DNA from 2 places in the Agathobaculum hominis genome. Region 1 is predicted to be linked to the other one. Evidence: riboswitches for the same ligand, from Rfam matches in the RefSeq annotation. Region 1 holds a riboswitch; the other holds the start of a gene.
What was found. Region 1 has a riboswitch for cyclic di-GMP ahead of H8S02_RS06535 (S-layer homology domain-containing protein). Riboswitches for the same ligand answer to the same signal wherever they lie in the genome.
Positions count from the first base shown of each region.

Region 2: it holds a riboswitch for cyclic di-GMP, as region 1 does, so the genes downstream of both, H8S02_RS03805 (S-layer homology domain-containing protein) here and H8S02_RS06535 (S-layer homology domain-containing protein) in region 1, are expected to answer to the same signal.

Region 1 covers NZ_JACOPK010000005.1:59,660-68,355, reverse strand. The annotation lists gene H8S02_RS06555 (type 1 glutamine amidotransferase) at 1-433, shown strand, start outside; gene H8S02_RS06550 (X2-like carbohydrate binding domain-containing protein) at 504-3,086, shown strand; gene H8S02_RS06545 (6-phosphofructokinase) at 3,144-4,220, opposite strand; cyclic di-GMP riboswitch class I at 4,452-4,538, shown strand; gene H8S02_RS06540 (transglutaminase-like domain-containing protein) at 4,647-5,375, shown strand; cyclic di-GMP riboswitch class I at 5,647-5,737, shown strand; cyclic di-GMP riboswitch class I at 5,876-5,967, shown strand; gene H8S02_RS06535 (S-layer homology domain-containing protein) at 6,024-8,696, shown strand, end outside.
Region 2 covers NZ_JACOPK010000003.1:54,214-62,909, reverse strand. The annotation lists gene H8S02_RS03805 (S-layer homology domain-containing protein) at 1-3,097, opposite strand, end outside; cyclic di-GMP riboswitch class I at 3,144-3,232, opposite strand; cyclic di-GMP riboswitch class I at 3,370-3,461, opposite strand; gene H8S02_RS03800 (CD1871A family CXXC motif-containing protein) at 3,791-3,916, shown strand; gene H8S02_RS03795 (4Fe-4S binding protein) at 3,909-4,787, shown strand; gene H8S02_RS03790 (TlpA disulfide reductase family protein) at 4,788-5,630, shown strand; gene H8S02_RS03785 (F0F1 ATP synthase subunit epsilon) at 5,930-6,328, opposite strand; gene atpD (F0F1 ATP synthase subunit beta) at 6,328-7,725, opposite strand; gene atpG (ATP synthase F1 subunit gamma) at 7,743-8,696, opposite strand; gene atpA (F0F1 ATP synthase subunit alpha) at 8,684-8,696, opposite strand, start outside.

The DNA.
Region 1 (8,696 bases):
CTACAAGACCTGGGACGGCGTGCAGCTCGACTTCATCGGCGCCATCGGCGTGCACACCATCGGCGCAAAGGAGCGCATGATCGGCAACTATATGTTCAGGACCACCCCGGAGAGCGGCGACACGGTCGTCGTCGGCTTCGAGAACCACTCCGGCAAGACTTATCTCAGCGAGCAGGTCGCCCCGCTCGGCATGATGCTCTCCGGAAACGGCAACAACGGCGAGGACAAGACCGAGGGCGCGCGCTACAAGAACGTGTTCGGCACGTATTCACACGGCTCGCTGCTCCCGAAAAACCCGGTCCTGTGCGATTTTATCCTTCAGACCGCGCTCAACCACCGCTATGACGGCGCAGAGCCGCTCGCGCCCCTCGACGACACGCTCGAGCTGAACGCCCACCGCTATATGCAGGAGCGTCTGTCGCACAACGGATAATGACACACAAGTGTAACACACAGACCTGTTGAAACGTGGTATTATTATAAATAATAAGAGGTGATTACTTTTGAAACTGAAACGATTTTTCTCCGCCTTTCTGGCGGCGGCCCTGCTCGCCGGCACTGTCCCGGCAGCGCTCGCGGCCGACATCGACTCGCACTGGTCGAAGCCCTATGTGACCTCGCTCCACGAGCTCGGCATCATCAACCCCTCCGCCTCGACCGGCAACTATACCCCCGAGGCCTCGGTCACGCGCTGGGAATTCATGCGCTACATCAACCGCGCGTTTGACTTCACCGAAAAGGCATCCATCAGCTTTTCCGATGTCAAAAGCTCGGATACGTACTATGAGACCATCCAGATCGCCGTCAAGCACGGCTACATCAACGGCATGGGCAACAACAGGATGGACCCGGAGGGCACGCTGACCCGCGAGCAGGCCGCGACCATTCTCGGCCGCCTGCACAAGTATGCACCGACTGCGTCCGCGTCCAAGCTCGATGTGTTCACCGACAAGTCCAAAATCTCCTCCTACGCGACGAGCTACGTCGCCGAGGCGGTCTCTCAGGGCTACATCAACGGCTACACCGACGGCACCTTCAAGCCGCAGGGCAACCTCAGGCGCGGCGAGATCGCCAAGATCCTGTACTTCTACCTCGGCTCGTCGCTCGGCGAGTCCGGCAGACAGTACACTGCCGCCGCCTTCAACGGCGACACGAAGAACGTCACCATCTCGGCGGCCTGCACGCTGTCTGACGCGACCATCGAGGGCAATCTCTACATCACAGAGGGCGTGCTCTCCGGCAACGTCAACCTGAACAACGTCACCGTCAAGGGCGATATCATCGTCGGCGGCGGCAACGTCACGCTCGACGGCGTGACCGCGATGAACCTCATCGTCTCCAACCCGATGGGCATCAAGCCGACCGTGATCGCGACCGGCTCGACCAATATCGGCACCGCCGAGGTGCAGTCCTCCGCCTCGCTCTCTGAGAGCGGTCTTTCCGCAAATGCAGGCGGCTTCTCCGATGTCACCGTGACCGGTGAGGGCGCGAGCCTTTCGCTCGACGCTTCGGTCTGGGATCTGGACACCAAAGCCGCTTCCACCATCGTCACCACCGGCAGCACGCTCATCAGCGAGCTGACCGCGGATGCAAAGACCACCGTCACCGGCAACGGCTCGGTGCAGACCGCAAAGCTGAACGCGAGCGGCTGCGAGCTTGTCATGCAGCCGGCTGAGGTACAGCTCGCCAGCGGCGTCACCGCCACCATCGCGGGCAAGTCCGCCGCCTCCTCGACGAGCGTTTCGGTCTCCCCGTCTACCCTGTCCATCGACATCAACAACAAGGACAACATCGCCTTTTCCTACGAATTTCTGTTCAATGCGGACAAGAACGATCTGACCCGCGTCACCGTCGGCGGCAAGAACCTGCGTCAGGGCACGGATTACAACATCCTCTCCGACAAAAACGGCATCCGCATCTACAAGACCTATCTGTCCACTCTGTCTGTCGGCACCTACACCGCGGAGCTGAGCTTTGAGGACGGCACCAAGGCCGCCATCGGCATCGTCGTCAGCAACTCCTCGCTCAGCGCGGTCAGCCCCTCGCAGGTCACGTTCGACAAATATGAGGGCTCGGCAAACCACGCCGATGTCACCGTAACGCTCAGCCTGCCGGCCGGCACCCTGCTCGACACGGTCAAGCTCGGCAGCTCGGTGCTCGAGCGCGGCAAGGACTACAACTACAACGCAACCTCGGGTACGGTCACCTTCCTGCGCGAGACGCTCGCTAAAAAGAGCAAGGGCAGCTACACCATCACCTTCGTCCCCACGCGCGGCTCCTCGTCGAGCTGCTCGCTGACCGTCACGGATTCCGCGCCGGTCAATGAAGTCGCTCCCTCCTCGGTCGATTTCGACGCGAACACCTCGTCCGGCGGCTATCAGGACGTCTCCGTCACCCTCAACCCGGCGGACGGCGCGACCCTCAAGAACATCCGCGCAGGCGGCAAGACGCTCGAGGAGAACTGGCAGTACAAGGTAGACGGCTCGACCGTCACCCTCAGCAAGACCGCTGTCGCCCAGTTCGGCAAGGACGGCGCGACCTACGCCGACTTCACCTTCGTCATGAGCAAGGGCCAGAGCCCGACGCTGCGCGTCAACTACGTCACGACCTACGCGCTGACCGCGAACGTGGTCGATGACCTCGGTCTGCCCATCTCGGGCGCGACCGTCACCTTCACCCCGAACGATGCCGAGAGCGGCACCGCTGCACAGACCCTCGTCACCGACTCGGACGGCAAGGCGACCGTTTACGTCAAGCGCGGCAGCTACACGCTGACGGCAACGCACGAGCGCTTCACCTCGGCCATCACGCAGACCACGAGCGTCTCCTCCGGCCGCACGGTCAAGATGACCGGCGAGATCCTCGAGACGGTCCAGCTCGTCGTCACCAACGAATACGGCGCTCCGCTTTCCGGCGCGGCGGTATCTATCGGCGGCAAGACCATCACCACCGGCGCGGACGGCACCGCTTCCTTCAGCGTCAAGCGCGGCAGCTATGTAGCGCAGGTGGCCTGCACCGGCTACAAGACCCAGGCAGTTCAGCTTTCGGTCACCGGTTCTCTGCGCGAGCGCGTAAAGCTCGGTTAAACCCGCATAAAAAAGCACCTCCGACAGCCGGAAAGGCATATCGGAGGTGCTTTTTTATTAATCTCCCATGGACAGGCCGAGCGCACGCGCCTGCGCGACGATCTCGCAGTCGGGCGGCACGGTCTTCAGCTTGCCCGCCACCTCGGAGAGCGGCACGGCCACGATCTTATCATCGCGCAGCGCGACCATATTTCCGAACTTTCCCTCACGGATGAGCTCGGCGGCCGCCGCGCCGAAGCGGCTCGAGAGCACGCGGTCTGCCGCACAGGGTGCGCCGCCGCGCTGAAAATGGCCGGGGATGGTCACGCGGATCTCCTGCCCGGTCAGCTCCTTCAACTCCGCCGCGAGCCGGTAGGATACCGACGGGTACGGCATGGCCTCGCGTGCCGCCTTGAATTCCTTTTTGCTCATGGCCGCCTCCTCGCGGCTGACCGCGCCCTCCGCGACCGCAATGATCGAGAAGCGCTTGCCGTCCTTCGCACGCTTTTCGATGGCCTGCGCGATCTTTTTCGCGGAGTACGGGATCTCCGGGATGACAATGACGTCCGCGCCCGAGGCGATGCCCGCGTGCAGCGTCAGCCAGCCGGCCTTGTGACCCATGATCTCGACGATGAACACGCGCGAGTGGGAAAAAGCGGTCGAATGGATGGAGTCGATGACCTCCGAGGCGATGTTCACCGCCGACTGGAAGCCGAAGGTCAGCTCCGTCCCCCACAGGTCGTTGTCGATGGTCTTGGGCAGCGTGACGACGTTCACGCCGTTCTCGCGCAGCAGGTTCGCAGTCTTGTGCGTACCGTTGCCGCCGAGAATGACCAGGCAGTCAAATCCGGCCTTTTTCACCGTTTTCAGCATTTTATCCAGCTTTGTCTGCTCGCTGTCCTCTTCGGGGCGCTGCATCTGCTTGAACGGCTGACGCGAGGTGCCGAGGATGGTGCCGCCGAGCGTCAGAATGTCCGAAAAGTCGTCCGGCTTCATCTCATGGTAGTCTCCCTCGATCAGGCCGCGGTAGCCGTCGCGGATACCGTACAGCGTCACGCCTTTGCCCATCTCGTTATACAGCGTCTTTGCGACACCCCGGAGCGCCGCATTCAGTCCCTGACAGTCGCCGCCGCTCGTAAGCATTCCGATTTTCATATTCATCGTCCTTCCCCCGCCGGTCTCCCTGCGGTTTTCTTCTCCCCATTATAGGATATTATGCCGCACGGGAAAAGCGATTTTACATACTTTTTTCATTGCGATTTGTGCGCATGAGATTTTTCTGTCGAATTTTGATTTTTTTGCAGGAATTCTGTTGACAAAGCTCGCTGTATGGGTTTATACTGTAGTCACTAAAAAAAGATGATGCAGTCGCTTTGACCGCATCTCAAACGATAATAGCAAAACCATCGAAAGATGGCGACGCAAAGCTATAGGGCCTTACCCCTCTGAGAGGGCTGGCAGCCAGTTACCGAAAGGAGATCGCCGGATATGAAGCGGCTTTTTCGTTTTGCTTGCACAGTTTTTTCAGCAGCTGTCCTCTCGATGGGTTTCACCGCAGCGGCAGCGAATGACATTGTTGACATGAGCAACACATCCCACGGTTATGTAACCGTTAACTACACCTCGAGTGCCAAGCTCAAGGTCGGCATCCAGTACAACAGCGGCAAGACGGTTTACCGCGACTGCCCGAGCGGCAAGGATGCTTCGTTCTCGCTCGACCAGGGTGACGGCAAGTACACTGTAACCCTGTACCGCAACGTTTCCGGCTCCTCTTACGAGCAGGTAGCGTCCAGGTCCATGAACGTTGCCGTCAAGGACCGCTTCGCTCCCTACCTCGTCTCCACCTCGGACATTCAGTTCTCCAAGGGTGACGCTGTTTCCGCCAAGGCTGCTGAGCTCTGCAAGAACGCAAAGACCGACGAGGAAAAGGTCGTCGCCATCTACAACTACATGGCAGACCGTTACTCCTATGATTACAAGCTGGCAAATGAGATCACCAGCGGCAAGATCACCAAGTACATCCCGGATACCGCCGCTACCCTGAACGGCACCACCGGCATGTGCTACGATTTCTCTTCCCTGTTCGCGGCAATGTGCCGCAGCGAGGGCATCCCGTGCGCACTGACCAAGGGCTACGCCGGTTCCAGCTATCACGCATGGAACAAGGTCAACCTGAACGGCAGCTGGTACCAGATCGACCTGACCTACGCCGTTACCCGCAATGTCAGGAACGCAAAGAACCTGCATGACTGCGTATCCCCGCTGACCTATACGAACACCAGCGATACGCTCGCCGCAGCAGCCGCTTAACGCTTTTTACTCTTCCACTTTGTATACAGATGACGCCGACTTCACCCTTTTCTGTACTTAATCAGCGGTCATTTTGTATAAATCCGCCGCGAATCAAAATCAGTTTACATTATTTACTTGTCGTTTACGGATAATTATAGTATACTGAAAGTGTTGATTCGCAGCATTCTGTCCGGCCGTGCAAAAGGACTCAGTATGTTTTCCGCATGCTGCCTTACCGGCAGACAGCGACCAGCGAAATCTGTGCATGACTCCCGCGAACGGGTACCGGTACAGACAAAAGCACCATCGGCGAAAGCCGGTCTCGCAAAGCCACGGGCCTAAACGGAGCTCTTTTCTCCGCACGGCAGCCGGTTGCCAGTGATACCATGTACCTCCTTCGCAGAGCTGTGCGCACTGTAAAGGGGGTATTTTATTTGGAGGTTGAAACTGCATTACATTCTGAGATGCACACAAACCCAAACACACATGATCTGTGCGGCTCGTTGAGGAGCAAGTTGTACAGACAAAGGCACTATCGGTGAAAGCCGATCTCGCAAAGCCAAGGGCCTAAACGGAAGGTTCCCCTTCCGCATGGCAGCCGGTTGCCAGAAATACATCTGCAATTCCTCTCGATCAGCATGCACGCTGACCAAGGAGGCATTCCATATGTTAAAAAAGAATACGCGCAAACGTCTGCTCGCAGGAGCTCTTGCGACTGTCATGATGCTGACCATGTGCCCGAGTTGGGCGCTGGCCGACGATGAGGACATCGCACTTCTTCCGGCGAACGAAGAAATCGCAGTACCGGTGGTTGATTCCACTCCCGCAGCAGACCCCACCGAAACTCCCGCTGATCCCACTCCTTCTGAGACCGAGGCAAAGCCCGAGAATCAGAATACCGCACCGGCTCCGTCTGGCGACGAAGCAAACGGCGGTACGGACAGCACGGAGTCTGGCAATAACAACGCTTCTTCCGACGCTTCGGAAGATTCGAAAAACAATTCTCAGAATAATGATGTAGTAAGCAATTCTCCGGAAAGTGAAATCAGCATGGCATCGCTGGACATCGACGCTTATAGCTTGAACGGCGTTAAGACGATTGAAGCTGAATACTGGATTACCAACCTCCACGCAAAAGACGACAATGGCAGCTGGAAGCTGAGCATCGACAAGGATACTGTCGGTGAAGACGGCAAGTCCGTTGCTGAACTGGCTCCGTCTGAGCGCCATGTGACCGCAGACGAGACCTACAACACCGTTTTCTGGCAGGCTCGCGTGCAGCATGGCTTATTGCAGCACCAGACCACCCTGTCTAACGATGACAAGACCCAGTCCGGTACCGAAATTACCAGCATCCGTTACAAGAATGACAGATTAGAGTACTGTGCAAAGGATTCTTCCGAGTGGACTGCATTCGCTTGGAACGACCATCTGGTATTCTACTATCTGATTCGTACTGAATATTCTCAGATGGTTCAGATCGACGTTTCCGACTGGACGGTTGACAAGGAACAGACACAGCATCTTAATCGCCGCAGCGTGACCTATCAGGTTATCGTTGAGGAAAATGGTACGCAGACTGTCGCTGACAGCAAGAAGTTCTGGTACAACAAGGCCTTCACGGTTTCTTCGGTTCGCGTTCGTCAGACCGAGTCCGAGAATTATTCCATCAACCGCGTAGAACTCGACCCGTCGACTATGGGCACTGTTGGTGAGGTAGACGGCGAGTACAGGTTCAGTCTTGACCTTACCAAGGCAAAGCGCGATGAAGCTACCGTCAAGATTTATGTCGAGCCAAAGGTACAGTCGCATCAGCTGACTTACAAGCTGAACGGCGGCAAAATCACGAGCGCTGAAGGCACGTACACCCCCGCAGGTTCAGTTTATCCCGATGCGACGGTTAACACCCCGGAAGTTGCGAAGGATAACTGTGACTTCGGCGGCTGGTACATTGACGAGGCGCTGACCCAGAAATGGACCGGCACCACGATGCCGGATGCAAACCTGACTCTGTACGCAAAGTTTACCGCCAAGGAAACTCCGAACCCGAATCCGGAGCCGGAAAACCAGAAGGCTATGTACTTCGTCCTGCTGCCGAACCGCGGCGTTCCGAAGAGCGGTGCAAGCCAGGGTACGGCAAATTACCTGCCGAATGAGACTTCGGACGGCGGCGTAAAGGGCGTAACTCGCAAGACCGGTTACGAAGGCTATCTGACCGAAGATGGCAAGGAGGCCGCTGACAAGGGCGAATTCAGTGCCAATGGCGTTGACTCCAGCTATCTGATTCTTCCGTCCGACCTCGGTTTCTTCACCGCGGCCAACTGGAACGGCACGACTTATCCCGCAGATAAGACCAACACTTCGGCAGCCGACATTACCGCGCTGCTCGGCACCAATTACAACCCGCAGATTGCTGAGGTTGTCTGGTACACCGTAAAGCACGACGATACCGACGGCTATCATGTCGACGGCTACGTCAAGAACGTAGATGTTAACGTCACCTACCATTCCAACTATGGCGATGACGTTACCGACGTTTACACCGCTACCACCGGCAATGAATATGCGGCGCGCGGCTATGCGGATACCAAACTGACTGCTCGTGAAAACTACACCTTCGGCGGCTGGTACACCGATAAGAACTGCACCACGAAATACGAGACGACTACGCTGATGACCAGCCTGGATCTGTACGCAAAGTGGGTTCCGAACGATTTCGAGGTGTCCTACTATGTTGACAAAACGCTGTACGGCGACATCGAAGACCATGCGGTTGACTCCACTGTAACCGTAAGAACCGCTCATCCTGAAAAGGAAGGCTACACCTTCACCGGTTGGACTCCGGCAGCTGACGTAGCAAACATTATCAAGGTTGATGACAACGGCCATTTCACCATGCCGGCGCAGGACGTTCGCTTTGATGCTACCTTCGAGATCAATCAGTACAACGTAACCTACAAGGTTGGCACTGAGGTAGTCTACACTGATGTCTACAACTTCGATGCCGATGTTGCAATCCGACCCGTTCCGACTCAGGAAGGCTACACCTTCTACGGCTGGACCTCTAAGGATTCTGCATTCGATATCCGCGGCTTCAAGATGCCTGCGCACAATGTTGTCATCGAGGGCAAGTTCGAGAAAAACCCGGCAAAGCAGTACACCTATACCGTCAACAAGCACTTCTACAACGAGAAGGGCGTTGAGGTTAATGTAGTGAAGGGCGAGGCTACGCCCGCTGCTGAGAACACGGCTGTTTCCGACCTGTACAAGGCTGATGCTAAAAATCAGACCGTTGACGGCAAGACCTACGTTTACGTTTCCGGTCTGACCACCGTTACC
Region 2 (8,696 bases), on a different contig from region 1:
TCAGACCGGTCGGTACATCATCCGGAATGGTAACGGTAGGTCTGCGGTGGTGGCCGCCACCGCCGCCGCCGGAGGAGGATTTTTTCACGGTATAGGACACCGAAGGCTTCGGGAAGTCCAGAGGATTGAGCGGCGCACCGGCGCTGTTGATGGCGTTCAGAACGGCGCGCTTATTGGTGAACAGTGCCTTGTCGGCAGGAACATTCTTTTCGCCCTTCAGATCCTCCGTGCCGTAGGTACCGGGATCGGTTTCGGGCTTGGTCAGCTTGACGGTATAGGTCAGCTGAACCGGTGCAAAATTGGAAACATTTTCGTTGATGGTCCAGACGAAGCCATCCGCATCCGGAGCGTACAGCACCTTGAAACGGCAGTTGGTTTCGCTCAGATCTTCGGCATTATCTCCGAAATAGGTCATGTTGCCGTTTGCCTTGGATTTCAGCTCCGTGCCGCCGACAGTCAGCTTCAGCGAGCCGGGAACAAAATCGAACGCATCGCCCATCTGGTCCTCCACCGTGGAACCGGCGCTGACTGCGTAGAGGATGTCGTTCTGGATCTTGCCGAAGTCTACCGTTTGGCCATTGGCCAGGTAGCGCATAAAATCCGGACCCCAAAGATAGTCGGTCGGGCGTCCGTTAACAACTGCGTAGCAGTTGTATCCCGCCGCCTGTGCTTCCTGATAAACCTGATAGGTCAAATACAGAGCCTTATCAATGGAGTTCGCATAATTCTTAGAAGAATCATCCTCGGGAGTACATTCTGTTGCTGTTCCACCGTAAGGATATTCATATTTCGTGCCCTGAGCCTCAACCTGTTTACCAATCTCGGTCATCCGTGCAGACCAGCTAGCAGGAGGATTATTGCTGCCATATTTAGATTTCCAGTTGTCGGGGCCAGCCCAGTGTTTCCAGGCATCAGCAAAAAAACTCCATGCGGTAACAGTAGGCTCCGCATTATACATATAGGTAATACCATCACTTACGAAAATCAGGTATTTCCGATTTGCGGCAACTTCGGTATCCTCGTCCAGCAGCTGCTTGCCCGCAAGAAGTCCGGCGTGGGTGTTTGTTCCGCTTTCAATCGTTTGCTTGATTGCGTTTTCAATGGTCTCGTAACCGGTTGCAAGATCCGTAAGCGGAGCGGTCTTGTTTGCCTGTTTATTGAAGATTACAACGCCGACCTTGACCTTTGCTTTCGTGCTTGCCGCCTTCTCCTTCAGCGCAGCGAGCATACCCAGCGCCTGGTCTTCCAATTCCGTACTCGTGGACTTATCCAGTACAAATACCACATCGGAGGCCAACTTTTCCTCTGCACTCGGCAGAGACAGCGTCACATTGGAGGTCCAGGTGTTCGTATCCAGCGCCGTTGCGGTCTTGGATCGGGAAACGTTCCACTCAATGGGGTCGGTGTCCTCGGTGCCGCCGGAGGATTTTTTCGTAGCCGCCTTGAGCGAAACAGCGTGCGAATCGTTTTCTACCGGGACGTATTCGTCAGCCGTTTCCTCCGTCCAGCGACCGATCTCCTCATAGCCGCCCTTACCGTCCTGAGCCGCAGCATTCCACTTAAACCAGCCATCATGATACCAGCCGGTAATCTCTGCCTTGTTGGAGGACAGAATGCGGTCGCCGCTCATGTCCTTTGCGTTCGGGAGCGTAAAGGTCGAACCGTTGAACAGCAGGTCATCGCCTGCGGTCTTTGCGGTGTTATTGTACACTGCGCTGTTCTTTGCGATGTTGATGTTTGCATCATTATAGGCGTAAATTGCGCCGCCCATGCCTGTCGCTGCATTATCGTGCATCACAGCACCGGACTGAAGATCCACATTGATAACCGCCGAGCCATCCTTGTAAGTGAAAATACCTGCGCCGCCTGCGGCCTTGTTGCCACTGACAGAGCTGTTTTCCGCCGTAACGCTAAGGGTGTTAGCCAGTGCATCTGCGTAGATGCCGCCGCCATAGCCGGTTGCCGTATTTTTGTCGATTGCCGTGCCGTTCAGCAGGCGAATGTCCGTATTGCAGACAGCAGTACACAGAGCAAAGATACCTGCGCCGCTCTGTGCCTTGTTTTCAGAAATCGAAACGTCGTCAAGTTCGATTGTTCCGGCACTGTAAGCTACGATTGCGCCGCCCTGCGATGCACCGTTGTTATTCAACAGTTTAGAATTGCGGAGAGTCAGATTAGAGGTTGTGCCGACATACATACCGCCGCCGATACCGTTTTCAAGGTCGAGAACCTTATTGCCGGAGATTGTGGAATCGGTGATAAGGTGGTTGTGCTCGCCGGAACAGCCTTCTTCTGCTTCGTTCGGCGTATCGCCAAAATAGATACCTGCACCGTATTTTGCGGTATTATTCTCAAAAAAGGACTTTGCAGCGTTCAGCACAGAATGTCTCAGAAGCATGCCACCGCCGCAGTCCGGAGCAGTATTCCCCTCAACATGGCAGCCGTCCATGGTCAGAGAACCGTATCTAACCAAAATACCGCCGCCGTCGCTGCTGTTTCCCGTAACTCTGTTTTCGGACACGGTAACATTCTGCATGGATACATCTGCGTGCGACGCATAGATACCGCCGCCGCCGACTTCGCCATTGCCGTTGCCGCCGACTGTTTCATTACCCGTTATGGTCAAATCTTCGAGCTGAACGCCTGCACTGTCGATTGCGAAGCCGCCGCCATTCTGCGGATTTCTGCCGCCGGTAACCGTACCATTTTTCACGGTAACCTGCGGTTTATCACCGGAAATGGTCACAACGGCCGCATTCGCATCACCCGACAGCGTACGCCCGCCGAGGTCGAGCGTCAGAGACTTGTTAATCTTGATATTTTCCGTAACATCACGGAGCATGACGATGGTGACATCGCTGTTTGCAGCATAAATGTTTGCAGCAGCAAGCGCACCGGCAAGAGTCGAATACTTGTTCTCACCGATCTTTGCAACGCATGTCTGCTCAGTGCCGCCGCCCTCGGTGGACTGACTCTGCCCCGGATTTGTCGTATCCGGCGTATTTTCATCCGCTAACGCGAACGGAGACATTGCCAGCAGCATGGACGCCGCCAGTATGCTGGCTAATAATCGCTTGTTCTTTCCTGTTTTCATCATGAAAATCCCTCCTTCAGTAGCAATAGACTACTATGAAGAAGCTGCATCAGGAAACCGGCTGCCATGCGGAAAAGTCTTCCGTTTAGGCCCCTGGCTTTGCGAAACCGGCTTTCACCGATCGTGCCCTTGTCTGCACAACTTACTCCTTAATGAGTAGCACAGATGATTGAGTTTTTCCTGGAACCGTTTTGGACAGTACAGAGACGATTCAGCTTCCAAATAAAATCCCCCCTTACAGTGCGCACGGCTCTGCAAGGAGGGTACAAAGTATCGTTGGCAGCCGGCTGCCATGCGGAGGACAAGCTCCGTTTAGGCCCATCTGGCTTTGCGGCACCGGCTTTCACCGGCTGTGCCTTTATCTGTACCTGCACCCGTTCCCGGGAGTCATGCACAGATTTTCAGTTGATGTCTGCTGTTTAAGACGATATGCGAAGGGCGCATACCGAACTTCGCTGCACGGACGGACAAAAAGTCCCGCGTCAGCGCTGCCTAATCTTTCCTATATAAAGTGTACCCCATTGCAGGCAGCTTTGTCAACCGTTTTCCTATAAAAGAAGAAAACTCCCGCAGCGCAGACGGCAATGACTAAAGTTTACAAAAATTTTGTTTTTTCTCCTTTCAATCTCCTTTTAGATGGTATATACTTTTCCCATCACAGGAAAGGATAGAGAAACTATGTTACACAGCAAAACAATGACGCAGGTCCTTCTGCTGCTGCTCGGCGGCGCGATGGTCCTGTTCGGCGTCTGGCGTGGTGAGGCCGGCGTCGTGTTATCCAAGGCGATACGCCTGTGCATGGAGTGCGTCGGCATTGGGTAAAAGACCGCTCCCCCTGCTCGTCCGCCTGCGCGGCGCGATACAGGCCGCCGCCGCCCTGCTCACCAACATCCACCTGCCGAATTTCCTTTCCGGCAGGCTGTATCAGGGCAACGGCAAGCGGGTCTGTGTGCCCGGACTGAACTGCTATTCCTGCCCGGGCGCGGCGGGCGCGTGCCCCATCGGCGCGTTTCAGGCAGTCGTCGGCTCGTCCGGCTTCCGCTTCTGCTATTACATCACCGGCCTGCTGATCCTGCTGGGCGTGCTGCTCGGACGGTTCATCTGCGGCTTTCTCTGCCCGTTCGGCTGGCTTCAGGAGCTGCTGCACCATATCCCCTCCCCGAAGCTGTCCTCCGAACGGCTGAAGCCGCTGCGGTATCTCAAGTACGCCGTGCTGCTCGTGATGGTAGTGCTGCTGCCGACCGTTCTGGTGAACGAACTCGGCATGGGCGACCCGATCTTCTGCAAATACCTGTGTCCGCAGGGAATCCTCGAGGGCGCGATCCCGCTCGCCCTGGTGAACACCGGCATTCGCTCGGCGCTCGGCGCACTGTTCACCTGGAAGGCGGCTGTGCTGGCCGCCGTGATCCTTCTCAGCGTGCTGTTCTGGCGGCCGTTCTGCAAATGGCTGTGCCCGCTGGGCGCGTTTTACGCGCTGTTCAACCGCGTTTCCCTGTTTCAGATGCAGGTAAACTCCCATCGCTGCGTTTCCTGCGGAAAATGCGCGAACGTCTGCCCGATGGATGTAGACATCACACAGAATGCAAACCACGCCGAGTGCATCCGCTGCGGCCGATGCATCAAGGCCTGCCCGACAGAGGCGATCTGCTACCGGTACGGCTTCGGCAACGAAAAAACAAAGGAGAACTCATAAATGAATATCAAACGTGCAACCGCCCTTGCCCTCAGCCTGAGCCTGCTGCTGGGCGCCGCTGCGTGCGGCAAGTCCGACTCTGAAGCTGCCGATACCGGCAGCAAGACCTCTGCGGAGCTGCTCGAGGAGGAAAACGCCATCCTCGACGCACATCAGGAGCTGTGGAATCAGGTTTTCGCCTCCATGGACAAATCCTCTCCCGCAACGGCGGAAAACTACGGCGATGTCCTGCTGAGCGCGCTGGAGAACTGCCGGGACAAGCTCTCCGACGGGGATTATCAGACGCTGAAAAGCGATGCTGAGAGCATCCGCTCGATCGAGGAGCAGATCGCGGCCCTGCCCGCCGACGACAGCGCCGGCCAGAGCGAAACGGCTGCGGCCAGTGCGTTCCCGGAGTTTACAGGCAAGGATCTCGACGGGAATGCGGTCGACAGCAGCCTGTTCGCGAACAACGCCTACACGGTCGTGAACTTCTGGTTCAGCGGCTGCAAGCCCTGTGTCGCTGAGCTGGGCGAGCTGGACAAGCTGAACCAGACCGCAAAGCAGCAGGGCGGCGAGGTGATCGGCATCAATACCGAAACGCTCGACGGCAACGCCGATGCCATCGCCACCGCAAAGGAGATCCTGCAAACCAAGGGCGCGACCTACCGCAACATCTATTTTGATTCCTCGAGCGACGCCGGTACGTTCGCCCTCGGCATCATGGCCTTCCCGACGACCTATGTGTTCGACCGGAACGGAAACGCAGTCGGCGAGCCGCTGCTCGGCGGCATCGACAACGCCGATAATCTGGCGCAGCTCCAGAAAAACATCGACGCCGCCCTCGCCGCCGATCAAAAATAAGACAGAGCACAGCTAGGGCAATACCGCATAATTGAACAAGAGCGATTTGCGAGCAAATTTTGCGTGCTGACGAGGCGCGGTTTTGCGGTAATACTTGATGTATTACCGTGAAATCGCAACAAAGTCAGGGCACAAAATTTCCGCAAAGCGCCGCAGCTTTAATTGTGCGGTGTTGCCCTAAAGGGGCTGACTCAGGTGATTTCATGCAATCATTCTGAGTCAGCCCCTGCTTTTTTATCGAAAAAGCGCCTGCTCCGATGTTCCATCTGATGACACCGGGGCAGGCGCTGGGAGAGAGGTCAGCGGGTCGCCTTGAGTCGTGCCATGGCACGAGCCAGCGCCGCCTTGGATAGATGATATTCACGAATACTCTGCTTCTGGCGCAGACGCTCCTCGGCGCGCTCGCGGGCGCGCTCGGCACGCTTGCGGTCGATCTCCTCGGGCCGCTCTGCGCTGGATACCAGCAGGATGACATAGTCCGGCATGATCTCGGCAAAGCCGTCGCTGACGACCACCTCGTGCCGGACGCCCTCGGCGTGAAACCGGACGGTGCCCGGACGAAGTGCGGTAACGACCGGTTCATGCCCCGGCTGCACGCCGTATTCACCGTCGAGCGCAGGCATGACCAGACTGTCTGCCGGGCCGGTATAAAACTGCCGATCCGGCGTGATGATCTCCAGATAGAAGGTGTTTTCCATCAAAGCGCCCCCATATCCTGCGCTTTCCGGCGAACCTCGTCCACTGTACCGACCATGGAGAAGGCAGCCTCCGGATACTGATCCAGTTCTCCGCCGAGCAGGGCTTCAAAGCCGCTGATCGTGTCCTCCAGGGTCACATAGCGGCCCTCAAGGCCGGTGAACTGCTCCGCTACCGAGAACGGCTGCGAGAAATACTGCTGCATCCGGCGGGCGCGATCGACGATGCGTCGGTCGTCCGCTCCCAGCTCCTCCATGCCGAGGATGGCGATGATGTCCTGAAGCTCACGATAGCGCTGCAAAAGCTCCTGCGCGCCGCGCGCGACCTTGTAATGCCGCTCGCCGACAATGTCCGGCTCCAGAATGCGCGAGGTGGAATCCAGCGGATCTACCGCCGGGTAGATGCCCTGCTCGACGATCTTGCGGGATAGCACGGTCTTTGCGTCCAGATGCGTGAAGGTCGTGGCCGGAGCCGGGTCGGTCAGGTCGTCCGCCGGGACATAGACCGCCTGAACCGACGTGATCGCGCCGTCCTTTGTGGAGGCGATACGCTCCTGCAGCGCGCCGACCTCATCGGCCAGCGTCGGCTGATAGCCGACCGCCGAGGGCATGCGGCCCATCAGCGCGGAGATCTCCGAGCCGGCCTGTACATAACGGAAGATATTATCGATAAACAGCAGCACGTTCTGCTTTTTCACATCGCGGAAGTATTCCGCCATGGTCAGACCAGTCAGCGCCACGCGCATACGTGCTCCGGGCGGCTCGTTCATCTGGCCGAACACCAGCGCGGTCTTGCTCAGCACGCCGGATTCCGCCATCTCGCGCCACAGATCGTTGCCCTCGCGGGTACGCTCGCCGACGCCGGTGAAGATCGAGTAGCCGCCGTGCTCGGTGGCGATATTGTGGATCAGCTCCTGAATCAGGACGGTCTTTCCGACACCCGCGCCGCCGAACAGGCCGATCTTGCCGCCTCTGGCATACGGCGCGAGCAGGTCGATAACCTTGATGCCGGTTTCGAGGATCTCGGTCGTCGGGTTCTGCTGGGCAAACGCCGGCGGAGCGCGGTGGATCGACCACTTTTCCTGCGCCTCGACCGTTCCCTTTTCGTCGATGGCCTGCCCCAGCACATTGAACATTCGTCCCAGCGTCGCTTCACCGACCGGCGCTTCGATGGTGCGGCCGGTGGACAGCACCTCGTCGCCGCGGCCGATTCCTTCACTCGGGGAGAGCATAATGCAGCGCACCGTGTCACCGCCGATATGCTGTGCGACCTCCATCATGCGCACCTGCCCGTCCGGTGCAACAGACAGAGCCTCGTTGATCTCCGGCAGACTGCCGCCCTCAAAGGCAACATCTACGACCGGGCCGGTCACCTGCACTACGGTACCTTTGCGTTTCATAGTTTTTTCCTCACTTTCTATGCGCGGCTGCCGTCCGCCAGAAAACGGACGGTTCGCGTCGGAATCGAACGGCGCGGCTGCGGCGTCTCTGTCGCGCTGCCCTGCGTGCCGCCGACGATCTCGGTGATCTCCTGCGTGATAGCGGACTGCCGTGCGCGGTTGTAGCGCAGCGAAAGCGATTTGAGCATATCACGCGCGTTGTCCGTCGCGGCATCCATAGCCGTCATGCGGGCATTCTGCTCGGCACAGAACGACTCGACCAGTGCGCCGAACAGCTCGCCCTTGATGCAGCCCGGCACCAGATGCTCGAGCACCCGATCAGCCGATGGCACATACTGCACCGTCTGATGATACAGGCCGTTCTCGCCCGGACGCGGCTCCCACGGGAACGCATCGATGTCCAGCGGGAGCAGCTTCTGCACGCGCGGCTCGAGCCGCATGGGCGTTACCATTTCGGTGTAAACAACGTACACGTCGTCCAGCTGTCCTTCGCGGAACAGACGGATGAAAATATCTGCAATATCACGGGCGCGGGCGATCGTCGGGTCCTGCACCGTGAACATGAACTCGCCGTCCACGCGGATGTCGCGCTCGGCAAAGTAGGCGCGTCCCATCTGACCGATCAGGAACAGCGTGGGGTCGTCCTCCTGCGCCAGCTGCTCCTCGGCCAGCCGGAGCACATTGTGGTTGTACGCGCCGGCCAGTCCCTTGTCGCCCGTGATAACGATGTAGCCGGCTTTGCGGCGCTTGACCTCGGGACGCTTGTCGAAATAAATATGCTCGATCTCGGGAGAATGGTGCAGAATATCCGCGATTGTAGAGCTGATCTTGAGAAAATACGGCTGTACATTGTTCAGCTGCTGCCTTGCCTTGCGCATCTTGGAGGACGAGATCAGATACATCGCGTTCGTGATCTTGAGCGTCTGCTGCACGCTGTCAATACGGGTTCGGATCTCCTTTATGCCTGCCAT